Regions from separate parts of the Bacillus sp. LQ01 genome, predicted to be linked through region 1. Evidence: riboswitches for the same ligand, from Rfam matches in the RefSeq annotation. Region 1 holds a riboswitch; the other holds the start of a gene.
What was found. A riboswitch is a leader RNA that binds a small molecule or an ion and turns the genes downstream of it on or off. The one in region 1 is predicted to bind S-adenosylmethionine.
Positions count from the first base shown of each region.

Region 1 (7,957 bases):
AATTATCTGGATTACCTAGAAATCGCGTAATCGGTACAGGTACATCATTAGATTCTTCTCGCTTAAGAACAATTTTATCTGAAATGTTACATGTAGACCCTCGTAGTATTCATGGGTATTCATTAGGAGAACATGGTGATTCTCAAATGGTTGCTTGGTCTCATGTAACTGTTGGTGGAAAGCCAATTCTGCAAATTTTAGAAGAACAAAAAGAACGATTTGGTGAAATAGATTTAGATGAAATTGTTGAGAAGACTGCAAAAGCTGGTTGGGAAATTTATAAACGTAAAGGAACTACTTATTACGGAATTGGAAATTCTCTAGCATATATTGCGAGTTCAATCTTTAATGATGATCACCGTGTCATTGCTGTATCAGCCATTTTAGATGGTGAGTATGGTGAATATGATATTTGTACAGGAGTACCAGCTATTATTACTAGAGACGGTATAAGAGAAGTTGTAGAACTCAATTTAACAGAGGATGAAGAATCTCGATTCGCAAAATCAAACGATATTTTACGTGATTATATGAAAACAATTGGTTACTAACTTATAGAAGAAGGTGAAACAAATGAAGGAATATATAATGTCTCGTGTATTTAAAGCATCTGCTGGAATCGCACAAGGTATTTTCGTATCCCTCGGAATTGGTTTACTGATCGAAAATATAGGAAGAATTGTTGATATACCATTACTTATTACAATCGGAGTTGTTGCAAAATCACTAATGGCACCGGCAATTGGTGCCGGAATTGCTTTTATGCTCGGTGCAAACGGTCTTGTAATCTTCTCAGCGATGGTAGCCGGAGCAATTGGTGCCGGATCCATTTCAATTACTGAAGCTGGTCTAATTATTAAAACAGGTGAGCCAATCGGTGCATTATTAACAGCAACTTTAGCTGTATATATTGGTAAACGTTTAAGTGGAAAAACTGCGTTAGATATGATGCTCGTTCCATTTGCGGCCATATTAGGTTCTGGTTTAGTTGGTATTTGGTTATCTCATAATATTACTCCTGTTTTAAATACAGTTGGAGCGTTTATTAAAGATAGCTCAGCTGGTAGCCCATTCATCGCTTCTATCGTCATTGCAGTCGTTTGGGGACTATTACTTATCTCTCCAGCTTCATCAGCTGCGTTAGCAATTGCACTTAGCTTAGACGGTGTTGCAGGTGGTGCTGCTCTTGCCGGATGCGTCGCTCAGTTTATCGGATTCTCTGTCATCTCAGCGAAAGAAAATAATTTAGGTGGCATATTAGCTCAAGCACTTTGTACTCCGAAAGTACAGTTACCAAATATCACTAAAAATCCAATGATTCTCGTCCCAACTGTCGTTGCCAGTGCTATAGTCGGTCCAGTATCCGCATTAATTTTCCAACTGGAAGCAGGAAAGGAAATTGCAGGTCTTGGATTAAGTTCTCTTATCGCACCAATTAATTTAATTTCCAGCCAAGGATGGGAAGTTCTCCCGGCGATGGTAATTACTTATATCGTCATTCCAGTAGCTGTTTCTTATATACTTTACATTGCTCTTAAAAAAGCAGGTCGTATTCACTCTGGTGATATGACTGTACCGCAATCTTAAATTGAAAATCTCCTTAATAATATATAAAAGCAGACTGATAAGCCACAGTCTGCTTTTTTGTCATGCTACATTCTATGATTTTGTTTTACTGGAACTCTTATTGGTTCTTTGGCCAATAAGAGCTGAACGCCGAAGTAAAGTATACTTGCAAGTGTCATTCCAGAAACGGCATCTACAAAGGCATGCTGCTTCGTAAATAGCGTTGATAAAATAATAAGTGTACCGAAGAAAGTAAGGATGTAATATTCAAAAGCATGCTGTTCTCTACGCTTAAAGGCAGCTAACATAATTACAAATGTAGTAAGAACGTGAATGCTAGGGAAACAGTTTACTGGTTGATCGATACTATAAATATAGCGAACTAGTTCAGAAAATACATCTGTTCCAACGACAGTCGGACGCGGTACAGTTGTTTGCCAAAAATAATAAATAGAAAAACAAGCAAGCTTTCCAAAAATAACACTACTTAAAGTGACATAATATTGCTTTCGGTCAGCAAAGCAGTAATAAATAAGTGCGCCGTATAAGTATGGAAACCAAAGTAAATAAGGAATAATAAATGCTTTTACAAATGGAATCCAATCATCTACTACAGTTGTAACGTCTACTGCGTGAACAGTCGATTTATTTAATACGTCGTAAAGGGGACTTACGAGCACGAGTAGAAGTATATAACTTAACGGAAGAAAAGATGAAAGTTTAAATTTCTTCATGTTGATCTCCTATGTTTAGTAATGTAAGTAAATTCAATTGATTATAATATAGAAACGTGAATTGGGCTATCGATTTTACTTACATTTTCTTGAATTAACCTTACGTTTTTGTCACTTGACTAAAAAGAAGGAGAGGGTGCTAAATGAAGCGTTTATCGTATTTCTTATTTTTTATATTGATATGCCTAGTAGGTGCTGGGTGTGCAAAGGATAAAGCAGGAGAGAAATTAGAATATAACGGAAGAGCACTCGTAATTGGAGTTGTTGGAGAAAAGCCGAAAGATACGTTTAGGAATGTAAAGTTTGAAGAAATGAAGTTAGAGGAACTGGAAAAGAAATCTAAGGAAGTGGATGGTTTTCTAATAATGAAAGATCACTTTCAAGAAGCCTCAACAGAGCAGTATAAAAATGTATTTTCATCGCTAAAGAAACCAGTGTTTTTTATCGGTTTACAAGATAAATCATATTCAATTTTTATTACAAAAGGAATAGAGTATAACAGTGCACGAAAAGATGTAAATGCTATGTATACGCAAGGCTTTGCAAATATCGGAAGTGGTGAAGGGCAACAATGGGCAATTGGTTTATCTAATGGTGGAAATACAGAAGAAAGTATTCATAATATGTATATCGTCGTATTTCAAACCATCGCAGATTATTTGAATAGATGATGAGGGAGCCTGTAAACGAGGCTTCTTATTTTTTAATCAAACGTTTGTTTAAGCTGTATGTTCGGTAGGAAGAAACTGATGTAACTCAATGGTTAACAAAGAGAAATGGAGAATTAATCAAACGTTTGTTTAAGCTGTATGTTCGGTAGGAAGAAACTCCTGTAGTTCAAAGGTTAAGAAAGAAAAATGGAGAATTAATCAAACGCTTGTTTAAGATATATGTTTGGTGCAGAATCTAAAAAATTTATATATTTATTTTTTTCTTAACAAATGGCGGAAAAATAAGAAAAATTCGCAGGATTATTAAAAATTATCACGAAATAAGTAAAAGTTTAGCGAATAATGGTTTGAAATAATAAAACGTTTTCTATATGATAAAGGTAAAGGTTAGTAAAAAAGTAGGTGAATTTATGACAGTAACATTTTATTCATATCCAAAGTGTGGCACATGTCAAAAGGCAAAGAAATGGTTTGAGGCAAACGATGTAGCATATGAGATGATTCATATTGTTGAAAATCCACCATCAAAAGAAGATTTACGTAATTTACATGAAAAAAGTGAATTACCATTAAAAAAATTCTTTAATACAAGTGGAATGCGTTACCGTGAACTTGGTCTAAAAGATAAGTTGAAAGATGCAAGCGAAGACGAAATGTATGAGCTTTTAGCATCTGATGGCATGTTGATTAAACGTCCAATTGTAACAGATGGAACGAATGTAACACTTGGTTTTAACGAAGAGCAGTTTGAAAGTGTGTGGAAAAAGTACCAATAAGGTATTTTTACATAATTAATACATTCACTGGAGGTACAGTCATGAGCATTCCAAATAATTTACGTTACTCTGAAGAACACGAATGGGTAAAAACTGAAGGTAATGAAGTTGTTATCGGTATCACTCACTTTGCACAAGGTGAGCTAGGCGATATCGTATTCGTTGAACTTCCTGAAGTAGGTGCAACAATCGAAGCTGACGAGCCATTCGGAAGCGTAGAATCTGTTAAAACAGTTTCTGAGTTATACGCACCTGTAAGCGGTAAAGTTGTAGCAGTAAACGAAGAATTAAGTGACCAACCAGAACTTGTTAACGAATCTCCATACGAGGGTGCATGGATGGTTAAAGTTGAACTTTCTGATGCAAGCCAAGTTGAGAAGTTATTAACTGCAGAAAAATATGCAGAAATGACAAACCAAGACTAATTATAGTCGACTAAAGGACAGCCTTTGTGCTGTCCTTTTTTATTTTGTGTGAAATAATGAAATTCAAGTTATATGTAAATAAATAAGCTATTATGAGAAAAACTGTTTTGTGGTAAGGTTTCATAAGTCTTCACAATCTAAACGAGCCGCTTGCGCTTTTCATTGTCCATCTCCACCTCCTAGCCCTTCATGTCTAAGAACCTTCCGTACGAGAAGACAAAAAGCATCTTCTGTACGAAAGAACCTTAGCCAACAGGGCTGAACAGTCGGTTCCGCTTTTCGTTGTCTAGCTCCAGCGGCTAGAACAGTCGGTCATTTCACTCCTTCACTTGAGGCAAAAGGCGCCTCTAGTTCAGGAGTTCCAATGCCCTCCTGTTCTAAACGAGCCGCTTCCGCTTTTCTTTTGCAAAAATAAACAGGAAACAACATGAAAATAACGAATATACTATATACTAAGTTCAAGGTTATATAGTATATGGTGATCGGGTGATGACATATGATTTATGTAGAAAAAGTCATTATTGTAGAAGGTACATCAGATAGAAGAAAGATTGAATCTATTATTCGTGAACCGGTGGAAATTGTTTGTACAAATGGTACAATTGGTTTGTCGAAAATGGATGAGCTCGTTGATCAGTTTTTTGATAAGGAAGTGTATGTGCTAGTGGATGCTGATGATGCTGGAGAAAAGTTAAGGAAACAATTTCGAAAAGAATTTCCGCAAGCCGAGCATATCTATATTGATCGCTCGTACCGAGAAGTGGCAACTGCGCCATCTACACACTTAGCAAATGTATTATGGGGAGCCGACATTGACGTTTATACAGAATATTTACGGTAAGGAATGATAGAAGTGATTGATTGGACAGGAGCCGAAGCTACAGCCCTAATAGAGAACGAAGAAAAAACAGTATTATATGTATATACTCCAATGTGTGGAACATGCCAATTAGCAAAAAAGATGTTAACAGTTGTTGAGATGACAATTGAAGGCCTCAAAATTGGGATGTTAGATTTAAATTATGCTCCGTATTTAGCGAAAGAGTATGGGATTGAAAGTGTACCTTGTTTACTTGTTTTTGAAAATGGGACACTGATGAAGAAGATATACGCATTTCATTCGGTTGAATATTTATATACGGAATTAAAGTAGGCGGCAAAATTTTTGCCGCCTCGACATATTTCTTGGGAAATATGTCGAGATGCAGGGTGGATACAGTATTTGTCGAGCGAAAATAACAGGATTGCTCTTTAGTGAGAGGGAATGGTATGTAATAGAAAGTGATATGAAGGATGTGATTTAGGGTGAGATTATATTCTTTGCTTCAATCATTTGTAAATTACGCTAATGGTCAATATCATTTAGAACCGCTTTTAAGACAAGAAGAAAAAACTGTTAATTTTCGCTTTGGAGATGAAAGTTGTTCGTTACAAATTTCAAGAGATTATATAGAGCTGGTACATGAGGAAAGAGGAACGGAACAAATCATTTGCTTAGATGAAAAGGATATAGAACAATTGGTGAATGGAAATGTACGATTGCAAATGTTAATGAACGATGGACGTGTACAATATTCAGGAACGTACCGAACGATGTTATTAGTGGAATCGATGTTTCATATATGTAAACCGATGTCAGTAGGTGCTTAAAATTCTGAAGTTTCATTTTTTGCGAAAATTTCTGTTGACATGGTGAGTGTATATTGATACAATTCAAGTCATAAAATATAGACAATTTCATAAATTTCAAATCAGACGAAAATTGAATCTGATTTCTCTTATCAAGAGAGGTGGAGGGACTGTGCCCTGTGAAGCCCGGCAACCGTCAACTTATGTTGAAATGGTGCCAATTCCTGCAAAGCGAATGCTTTGAGAGATGAGAGAGAGGGATAATGTTGTTATATACGCATATAAACCTTTCTGCTTCTCTAAAGCAGAAAGGTTTTTTTATTGTTTGAATGTGGAGGACATTCAAATAATAAAAGTAATGATAACAGTGGACTACACGCATTAAAAATAAAAAATTGCGGAGTCGATCCAAACAAAAAAGGGGTGAACATCATGATTCTATTAGAGAACGTAAAGAAAATATATAAGGCGAAAAGCGGTGATGTCACTGCTGTAGATAACGCCAATTTAAAAATAGAAAAAGGCGAAATATTTGGTGTTATTGGATATAGCGGCGCTGGAAAAAGTTCGTTAATCAGATTGTTTAATCAGTTAGAGAAACCGACTTCTGGCCAAATTACAATTGCGAATCGTGTTATATCAGCAATTACAGGAAGTGAACTTCGTAAGGCAAGACAAGAAATCGGAATGATTTTTCAACACTTCAACTTACTTTGGTCACGAACTGTACGTGAAAATATTGAGTTTCCACTTGAAATTGCAGGTGTTGATAAAGCGAAGAGAAGAAAACGTGTTGATGAATTAATTCATCTTGTTGGATTAGAAGGAAGAGGAGACGCGTACCCATCTCAGCTGAGTGGAGGACAAAAGCAACGCGTCGGGATTGCAAGAGCATTAGCTAACAATCCACAAGTGCTTTTATGTGATGAAGCAACGTCAGCTCTTGATCCGGAAACGACAGATCAAATTTTAGATTTACTATTAGACATTAATAAGCGTCTTGGTTTAACAATTGTACTCATTACACATGAAATGCACGTGATTCGAAAGATTTGTAACCGAGTGGCGGTAATGGAGAGAGGAAAGATTGTAGAAACAGGTCCAGTACTTGATGTATTCCGTAATCCGAAGCAAGATATTACGAAACGATTTGTACAGCAGTTAACAGATTCTGAAGATACAAATGAAACAATTGAAAATTTAATTGAAAAATATCCAGATGGAAAAGTAATTCGTTTGCAGTTTATCGGTGAGGCTGTAGAAAGACCAGTGCTTCAACGATTAATGCAACGCAGTGATATAGAAGTTAGCATTTTGCAAGGAAATATTGCACAAACGAATAACGGTTCTTACGGTAGTTTAGTTGTTCATTTAAATGGTGAGGAAACAGCGATCCAGCAAGCAATAGAAGGAATTCATCAAGATCAAGTAGAGCTGGAGGTGATTGCACATGGATAAGTTACTCGCAAATGTTGATTGGAATCAAATGTTAGAAGCAACTGGTGAAACGTTATATATGACGGCAATCGCAGCCCTTGCGACATTTGTTTTAGGACTAATTTTAGGATTGTTACTCTTCATGACAGCAAAAGATAATTTATGGGAAAACAAATCAATTAATACGGTGATTGGAGCATTCGTAAATATATTCCGCTCTATACCGTTCATCATTTTAATTATTTTATTAATCCCATTTACAAAGATTCTTCTTGGAACAATTCTTGGAGCAAGTGCAGCTCTGCCGGCTTTAATTATTGGAGCCGCACCATTCTACGCGAGAATGGTTGAAATTGCACTTCGCGAAATTGATAAAGGTGTAATTGAAGCTTCAAAAGCAATGGGAGCAAAAACAAGCACAATTATTTTGAAAGTGTTAATTCCAGAATCATTACCAGCATTAGTATCTGGTATTACGGTTACGACAATTGCTTTAGTAGGCTATACAGCAATGGCGGGAGTTGTTGGTGCTGGTGGCCTTGGAACACTTGCTTACTTAGAAGGATTCCAGAGAGGGAATAACGATGTAACAATCGTTGCGACAATTTGTGTATTACTAGTTGTATTTTTAATCCAGTGGATTGGTGATAGTTTAACGACTCGAATAGATAAACGATAATAAAAACGGGAGGATATTTTAAATGAAAAAATTATTACTT
Region 1 is NZ_JBYEZL010000003.1:86,165-94,121, reverse strand. It holds gene AC22L0_RS21170 (L-lactate dehydrogenase) at 1-551, shown strand, start outside; gene AC22L0_RS21165 (PTS sugar transporter subunit IIC) at 574-1,587, shown strand; gene AC22L0_RS21160 (phosphatase PAP2 family protein) at 1,653-2,300, opposite strand; gene AC22L0_RS21155 (hypothetical protein) at 2,444-2,971, shown strand; gene AC22L0_RS21150 (arsenate reductase family protein) at 3,382-3,747, shown strand; gene gcvH (glycine cleavage system protein GcvH) at 3,789-4,172, shown strand; gene AC22L0_RS21140 (toprim domain-containing protein) at 4,669-5,013, shown strand; gene AC22L0_RS21135 (thioredoxin family protein) at 5,017-5,325, shown strand; gene AC22L0_RS21130 (hypothetical protein) at 5,478-5,822, shown strand; SAM riboswitch class I at 5,948-6,055, shown strand; gene AC22L0_RS21125 (methionine ABC transporter ATP-binding protein) at 6,234-7,259, shown strand; gene AC22L0_RS21120 (methionine ABC transporter permease) at 7,252-7,917, shown strand; gene metQ (methionine ABC transporter substrate-binding lipoprotein MetQ) at 7,940-7,957, shown strand, end outside.

Region 2 (7,957 bases), on a different contig from region 1:
ATCAATTTGAACAAGGTGCTTATTACGTCGAGGAGTTGTTATTAAATACAGAAAGTAAGTACGGTGAGTATTTAAATTTATATATGAAGGATTTTGTAATAGGGCATAATAATTTTACTGATGGATTGTTACATGATAGGGTAAGGTGGATATAAGTTGTTACTAAAAGGAAGGAGAGATCTCCTTCCTTTTAGTATTATAAGGTTAAATATTGCCCTGAAAGCAATTTCATACTTATACTTTAAGGAGATAACAATGAAAGTTTTTTGTATCGATCAAGGGGAGTTTTTATATGAACAAATACAAGAGCTTGATTTATGAAGAAAGAAGAGCCTTAAAGGTATTTATATTATTATTTTATATTATATTCTTTTTATATGACGCTATATATTATTTTGTATATCCTGCTATGAATATTAGTGGAACAGCGGTAGGGTGGCCAGAAGGTAGTCTTGGGATAGGTGTGCCTATATTTGTAATAGCATTATTTCCTATTTCTATATATCTTCAAAAAAGAGGGTATGTATATTCTGTAAAATATTTATTTTTATTTGGATACATGTTTATCAATCTTGTTAATAATTTAATGATTTATTTGCGAACGGATAGACCTTTTGAACATGGTAGTATGGTAGAAATGTTGTTAATTTTATTTGCCCCAGTTTTCGTGAATAGAAAATACTTTTATTTAGTTTCCTTTAGTGTAATTGGAAAGTACGTATTTTTCACATTGCTATTACAAGATTTAAAAGTGATAATTCCACTTGTTTTATGTGTATTTTATTTCATTATTTCACATTCTTTATTAAAACGATTTCAATCTTATGTAAGAACAGTGGTTGAAATGATGAACAATATGAAAGAGACGGAAAATTTAGCTGTGATTGGGACTATGTCTACAACAATTGCCCATGAAATTCGAAATCCACTAACAGCGTTAAAAGGGTTTACGCAAATGCAAAAAGAAAGAAATCCAACTGATACGATGAGCTACGACATTATGCTACAAGAAATTGAAAGGGTTAATGGATTTGTTAGTGAATTGATGTTGTTAGGGAAACCAAAGCCAACAAATTATGAAAGGTGTAATATACGAGACACCCTTCTATATGTTGTGCATCTAATGGAAAGTTATGCAACGCAATATAGAGTTAAATGTAATTTACAAGTAGATGGAAATTTAACGGCTATAAACGGTGATGATAAGCAATTAAAACAAGTGTTATTAAATATCATTAAAAATGGAATAGAATCAATGCCAGAGGGTGGAGAAATTCATATCCGTGCATATCAAAAAACGCAAGGACATTTGTGTATTTCTGTTGAAGACCAAGGATGTGGTATAGAGAATGAGAAGTTAGAAAAAATCGGCAAGGCGTTTTACACAACAAAGGAGAATGGTACAGGACTTGGATTAATGATTACATATAAAATTATTAAGGAACATCAAGGGAGTATCACGATCCAAAGTAGTCTAGGAGTAGGAACGAAAGTAGAAATTTTTCTGCCGACCGTTTAATGTATTTGAGAAAAGATTTTTCAGAAAAGTGTTCTTGTTGTGTAAATATAAACATTTTATAAAATGTTTCAAGAAGGGTTTTTTTTATAAAATACTTCGTTTATAATGGAGGAAAATATCGACATGAGATTGATTGCTCATGTAACGGTTCAGTAGTGTTATGAAAAGATAAGAAGGGGTGCACGCGCATCCTTTTTTCTATGCAGATATTATGAAAGAGGTGGTATGATGGAATTAACATTAAATTCGACTGTATGTTTACACACGATTCAATTTCGAAAAGAGCAAAAGAATTATACTGTAAAAGACACAATTACAGGAGAAAAATATGAAATGCCGCCACTTTGGATTGATGCATTGGCAATGATGCGTGACGGTTTTTTATTGGGGGAAATTGAGGAGAAATTAAAAGAAGAGTATCCATCCGAAGAAGTGAATATGTTAGCATTCACGAAGCAACTGTTAGAACTAGAACTTGTTGAAATGGTAGATGGGGAAGAAATAGCTTGTACAAAGAAGAAAGAGAAGGATTATTTAGCTTGGTTACGTCCTCATGTTGAGCAATTCTTTCTTAATTTAAATAAAAAAAATAGAAGCAAAGGTCAATGATGATCTTTGCTTTTTTGTATAGTTTGTTTAAAAAATTACAGCAAATGCTCTTGCAAAAGCACCGTCGCTATCTTTAATTTTTAAAGGTGCTGCTGAGAAGAAGAAACGTTTCGTGTGAATGGCATCTAAGTTTGTTAAGTTTTCGATTAAATAAATATTATTCCCAAGTAGTATGTGATGAATTGGTGATGTTTCTGTCGTTACCTCATCAGGAGAAATAAAATCTAAACCGACAGATTTTACTTTTAATTGTACTAGTTCCTCGGCTAATTCTTCAGAAAGATAAAAAGCTTCTTTCTCATACGCCTCCGTGTTCCATTTAGTAGATAGATTGGAATGGAAAATAACAATATCTCCTTCTTTTATATCAGCATCGTGCAGTACTTCTTTAGGTAGTTTTCGTTCTTGTACATGAGTTACATCAATAAGAACAGCTTCACCTACAAATTGATCCAGCGGTAATTGATCGATGGTCGTTGCGCCTGAAATAAAATGCGCAGGAGCATCACAATGCGTGCCAACATGAACGACAGAATGAAAATCTGTAACTTGATAGCCTGATTCTTCAACACTTGTAACAGCTTCTAGTTGTATTTTAGGTGTTCCAGGAAATTGAGACATATTATTTTCAAATGTTTGTGATAAATCAATTACTTTCATTTTACATACCTCCAATATATGTTTTTCAAATAATAAAAAGCTCATCCTTCAGTATCAAGAAAGATGAGCTTTACATGCTAGTTGAGTTTTATCTTCCAAAATGCAATGCATTTTGCAGGAATTAGCACCTATTCAGTTCGTATAAACTGAGGTTGCTGGGCTTCAAAGGGCCGGTCCCTCTGCCTCTCTTGATAAAGAAGTATTTAATTTTGAAATCGGAATTTTCCGATAGTTAAATTGTAATTCATTTCCTTTTTGCGTGCAATACAAAATAGGTATTCACCCAAATAAAGCTACGCGCATATTGTAGCTTATGTAAATACAATGCTGCGAAGGAGTGAGTGCAGTGACAGGAAATGTATTGAATTATTATGCTGGTGGTAATACAGCTAGGGGATTTCATAATTTATATGAAGAGAATTTAAAAGGGTTAGACAGATTATTTATCTTAAAGGGTGGTCCAGGAACGGGGAAATCTTCTTTAATAAAGGCCATCGGTCGTGAATGGGTTGAAAAAGGATATGATATTGAATTTTTACATTGTTCTTCTGACAATAAATCGGTTGATGGTGTAATTATCCCAAAATTAAAAGTAGGAATTGTTGATGGGACATCACCACATGTAATTGAGCCCAAAATGCCAGGAGTTGTTGAAGAGTATATAAATTTAGGAATTGCTTGGGACTCAGATAAATTAAGGAAGCAGAAGTTAGAAATTGAAAGATTTGTTTCAGAAGCAAGTAAAGCTTTTCAGTCTGCTTACGCACGTTTTAAAGAGGCATTGCTTATACATGATGAGTGGGAGAAGATATATATTGATAATATAGATTTTAATAAAGCAAATGAACTAACCGATCAGCTAATCCAGAAATTATTTGCAGATAAAAGCGGGAGACAATCGCTTGTAAAACATCGTTTTTTAGGAGCTGCTACACCGAAAGGAGCAGTTGATTTTGTTCCTAATTTAACAGAAGGGTTACCACATCGTTATTTTATAAAAGGGCGCCCAGGTTCTGGAAAATCAACGATGCTTAAAAAGTTAGCTAAGGCAGCTGAAGAAAAAGGGTTTGAAGTTGAAGTATATCATTGCGGATTTGACCCGAATAGTCTTGATATGGTTATCGTAAGAGAATTAGGCTTTGCAATTTTTGATAGCACCGCACCACATGAATATTTTCCAAGTCGCGAAGGTGATGAAATTATTGATATGTATGCCCTTATTGTTATGCCAGGGACGGATGAGAAATATGCGAAGGAAATTCGTGATGTTTCCATTCAATATAAAGCAAAAATGAATGAGGCGATGTCTTTCTTAGCGAAAGCAAAATCGGTTCGTGATAAATTAGAACGAATTTATATTGCTGCTATGGATTTTTCAATAGTAGATGCATATAAAGAGGAGATTCAAAAAGAGTTTGAACGAATTGCTGCTACTGTAATTGAAAAGCAACAATAGAAGTTTTATTAGGCTGTCAGTAATTTCTGACAGTTTTTTTAGTATGTAGTAAAATTAATAGTGTATTGTCGAATTTCCAAGGAAATAATCCAAAAATGGAGATGTTATGAAATGAGAGAGAAAATCGAGTTGGAGTTAGAAAGAATTGAAAAAGAGAATGATGTGAAAATTTTATTTGCGGTGGAATCAGGGAGTCGTGCTTGGGGGTTTCCATCGAAAGATAGCGATTATGATGTTAGGTTTGTTTATATACATCCGGTAGAATGGTATTTATCAATTCATGACAAACGTGATGTAATTGAATATCCAATTAGTGATGATTTAGATATAAGTGGTTGGGATATTAAAAAGGCGTTGCAACTATTCGCGAAGTCGAACCCAGCTTTACTTGAGTGGATTCGATCACCAATTTTTTATTCGAAAAACTCTAATTTTCCAGAACTACTTCAACAGATGAGTGAGAAGAATTTTGATCCAAAAGCAACGATATATCATTATTTACATATGGCGTCGAAAAATTATCGTGAATTTTTGCAAGGTGAGAATGTAAAGCTGAAAAAGTACTTTTATGTATTACGTCCTATTTTAGCTTGTAAGTGGCTAGAAGAGAAAGCAACTTTACCACCTGTAGAATTTGATCGATTGATTACAGAATTACCATTAGAATGTAGTGTATTAGATGAGATTGAAAAGTTGTTAATAAAGAAAAAAGCAGGTACTGAATTAGATGTTGGATTGAAAATTAAGGTGCTAAATCAATTTTTAGAAGAACAAATTCATTACTATGGGCAATATGTAAAAGGAATTGAAAAGGGATCAGGGATCGATATTGAAATTTTAAATACACTATTTCGAGACATGCTGTTTGAAGCATATGAAAAAGAGCACAAGTAAGTTTGTGCTCTTTTTATTTTGTAGGAATGAAGAAAACAGATATAGCTGCGATAAGACCTGCAAAGGAGAATAAGTAAAAATTCCATGCTAAGTCATATTGCATTGTCATAATAATACCGATGAGAATAGGGCCAGCAATTGCACCAACTCGGCCAAGTCCCAGTCCCCAGCCTAAGGAGGTAGCTCGGATATGTGATGGGAAGTATTGTGTTACATATGCATTTAATATTTGAGTAATACCGACCGATCCAATACCAGCAAGGCCAATTAAAAGATAAATGATTGTAACAGATGGCTTAATTGTTAATAGTCCGATACATATGGCTGCCATAAGATAAGAGATGCTAATAACAATTTTTGCGCCTATACGATCAGCAATTGCTCCAGCGAATAACGCACCAACAGCTGCGGTAATATTTAGCATAAGTAGAAAAGACAGACTAGATCCAAGAGGATATCCCGCCTGGCGCATCATCTGTGGTAACCAAGTATTTAAACCGTATATTAAAAACATTCCCATTATATAAGTGATCCAAAAAAGTAGTGTTGCTTTTATGTATTCTTTTGAGAATAAAGTAAAAAATCCATTTTTCTTTCGTATAGTAGATGGAGCTTGATGAGTTTTATTTTTTACATGAAATTCAATTTGAAAACGATTAAGAATTTGGTTCACTTCTTCTTGGCGATTACGTGATAATAAAAATTGAATGGACTCAGGTAAATAGCGAATAATGAAAGGAATGAGGAGTAGTGGAATCATTCCGATACCAAACATAATTCTCCATCCGAAATCTTCTAACATAAACATAGACAAAATAGCACCTAATACGATACCTAAAGGATAGCCAGTAAACATAAGAGCATAAATAAAAGATTGCCTTTTTTTTGGTGAATATTCAACAGTAAGTGCTGAAGCCGTTGGGATAACACCGCCTAATCCGATTCCTCCTATAAATCGAGATAATCCAAATAACTCAGGAGAAGAAGCGATAGCCGCTAAACCCATTGTGATAGAAAAAAGTGCTAAACAGCATATAAGCGTCCATTTACGCCCAATTAGATCTGTAATCGTTCCAACTAGAATAGCCCCAATAAACATCCCAAATAAAGCATAGCTTGCAATTGTACCAGCGTGCGCTGGTGATAGCGCCCAGCTTTTGTCTTCTAGGAGCTTTGGTAGAACGGCACCGTAAATACCTAAATCATATCCATCAGCTAAAATGGCTAGCCAACAAATAAAAACAACAAGTTTTGTAATAGAGCTTGAAAAGATAGTTTCTGTAGATTCTAGATGAGGTGGAGCTGAAGGTTGCATAATATTCACCCCTTTTAATTTGTAGATGAATATATTATTTTATTTAATGTTAATATTTTCCTTCCTGTGTCGAAATTTATCTGAACAGGTTTTATAACAAATAAAGAAGTTCAACCGTAATTCTGTTGAACTTCTTTATTTGTTTACTCATTATCAACGCGTTTTAACGGTTGATCTGCTGGGCCTTCAAGAACGTCTCCCTCAATTGAAAAACGAGAACCATGGCAAGGACAATCCCAAGTACAATCACCATTATTCCATTCAACTTCACAGCCGAGATGTGTACAAGTTGTATCGACGATATGTAATTTTCCTTCTTTGTCCTTATAAGCACCTGCTCGTTTACCGTTAACATGTACGACAGATCCTTCACCAACTTCGAGATCTTCTGGCTTACGTAATGCGGTTTCAATCTTTCCTTCAATTAAATGTTTCGCAACATCAATGTTCTGGGAGAGGAACGTTTTTATATCTGGATTTGCATGGAAGCGTGATGGTGCATACAGTTCTTTATAGGGACTGTGGACTTTTAGGATGGAGTCCTTCAGTAGGTGAGCGGCAGCAGTTCCAGTTGTCATGCCCCATTTGCGATATCCAGTTGCAACAAAGATATTTGGATTTCTTTCGTTAATATGTCCGATATAAGGAAGCTTATCTAGAGTGATTAAATCTTGTGCTGACCATCTATAAGGAACCTCGTCTATTCCAAAAGTTGCTTCAGCAAAAGAATAAAGTGCTTCATAATGAAGCATCGTATTTATTCCTTGTCCTGTTTTATGACTCTCTCCGCCAATCAAAATTAATTTTTCTCCATTGTTTGTTATATAGCGTAAGGAGCGCTTTGGATCATCAATACTTAAATACATGCCACCTGGATAATCCATTTTTGCTTTTATTGCAAGAGCGTAGGAGCGTTCTGCGTACATTCGCGTAAAGAAAAAGCTATTTGCATCATAAAAAGGAAAATGTGAACAAGAGACGACATATTCACAAGTGATATGATGGCCCTCTTTTGTAATTATTTGTGGATGATCTCCCTTTTCCACATCCATAGCTGTTGTTTGTTCGTAGAGCTTTCCGCCCATCTCCACAAACTTTTCTAAAAGTGTTTTTAAATAAAGAAGGGGATGGAATTGTGCTTGATTTTTCATTATAAGCGCAGATTGTACTGGAATAGGAATCGATAGAGATTGAACATAGTCACAAGGTATATTTAATTTTTGATAAGCTTCATATTCTTTCGATAAATTTCTTAATCCGTTATCGGTAGTTGTATATAAATATGAATCTTCATTTGAGAAATTACAGTCGATTTTATATGTTTGAACAGTTTCATTTATGAATTGTAGAGCCTGATTATTTGATTCATAGTAAAGCCCGGCCTTTTCTACACCGAAATGGTTTATTAATTCATCATAAATAAGATCATGTTGTGCTGTTACTTTCGCTGTTGTATGCCCAGTCGTTCCGTTTAAAATACGACCAGAATCAATTAAAACAACAT
Region 2 is NZ_JBYEZL010000004.1:74,316-82,272, forward strand. It holds gene AC22L0_RS23860 (hypothetical protein) at 1-155, shown strand, start outside; gene AC22L0_RS23865 (ATP-binding protein) at 293-1,519, shown strand; gene AC22L0_RS23870 (hypothetical protein) at 1,748-2,128, shown strand; gene AC22L0_RS23875 (cyclase family protein) at 2,156-2,788, opposite strand; SAM riboswitch class I at 2,874-2,986, opposite strand; gene AC22L0_RS23880 (PRK06851 family protein) at 3,135-4,244, shown strand; gene AC22L0_RS23885 (nucleotidyltransferase domain-containing protein) at 4,356-5,138, shown strand; gene AC22L0_RS23890 (MFS transporter) at 5,152-6,453, opposite strand; gene AC22L0_RS23895 (FAD-dependent oxidoreductase) at 6,597-7,957, opposite strand, start outside.
Region 2: linked by a shared signal. The riboswitch ahead of AC22L0_RS23875 (cyclase family protein) and the one ahead of AC22L0_RS21125 (methionine ABC transporter ATP-binding protein) in region 1 are both predicted to bind S-adenosylmethionine.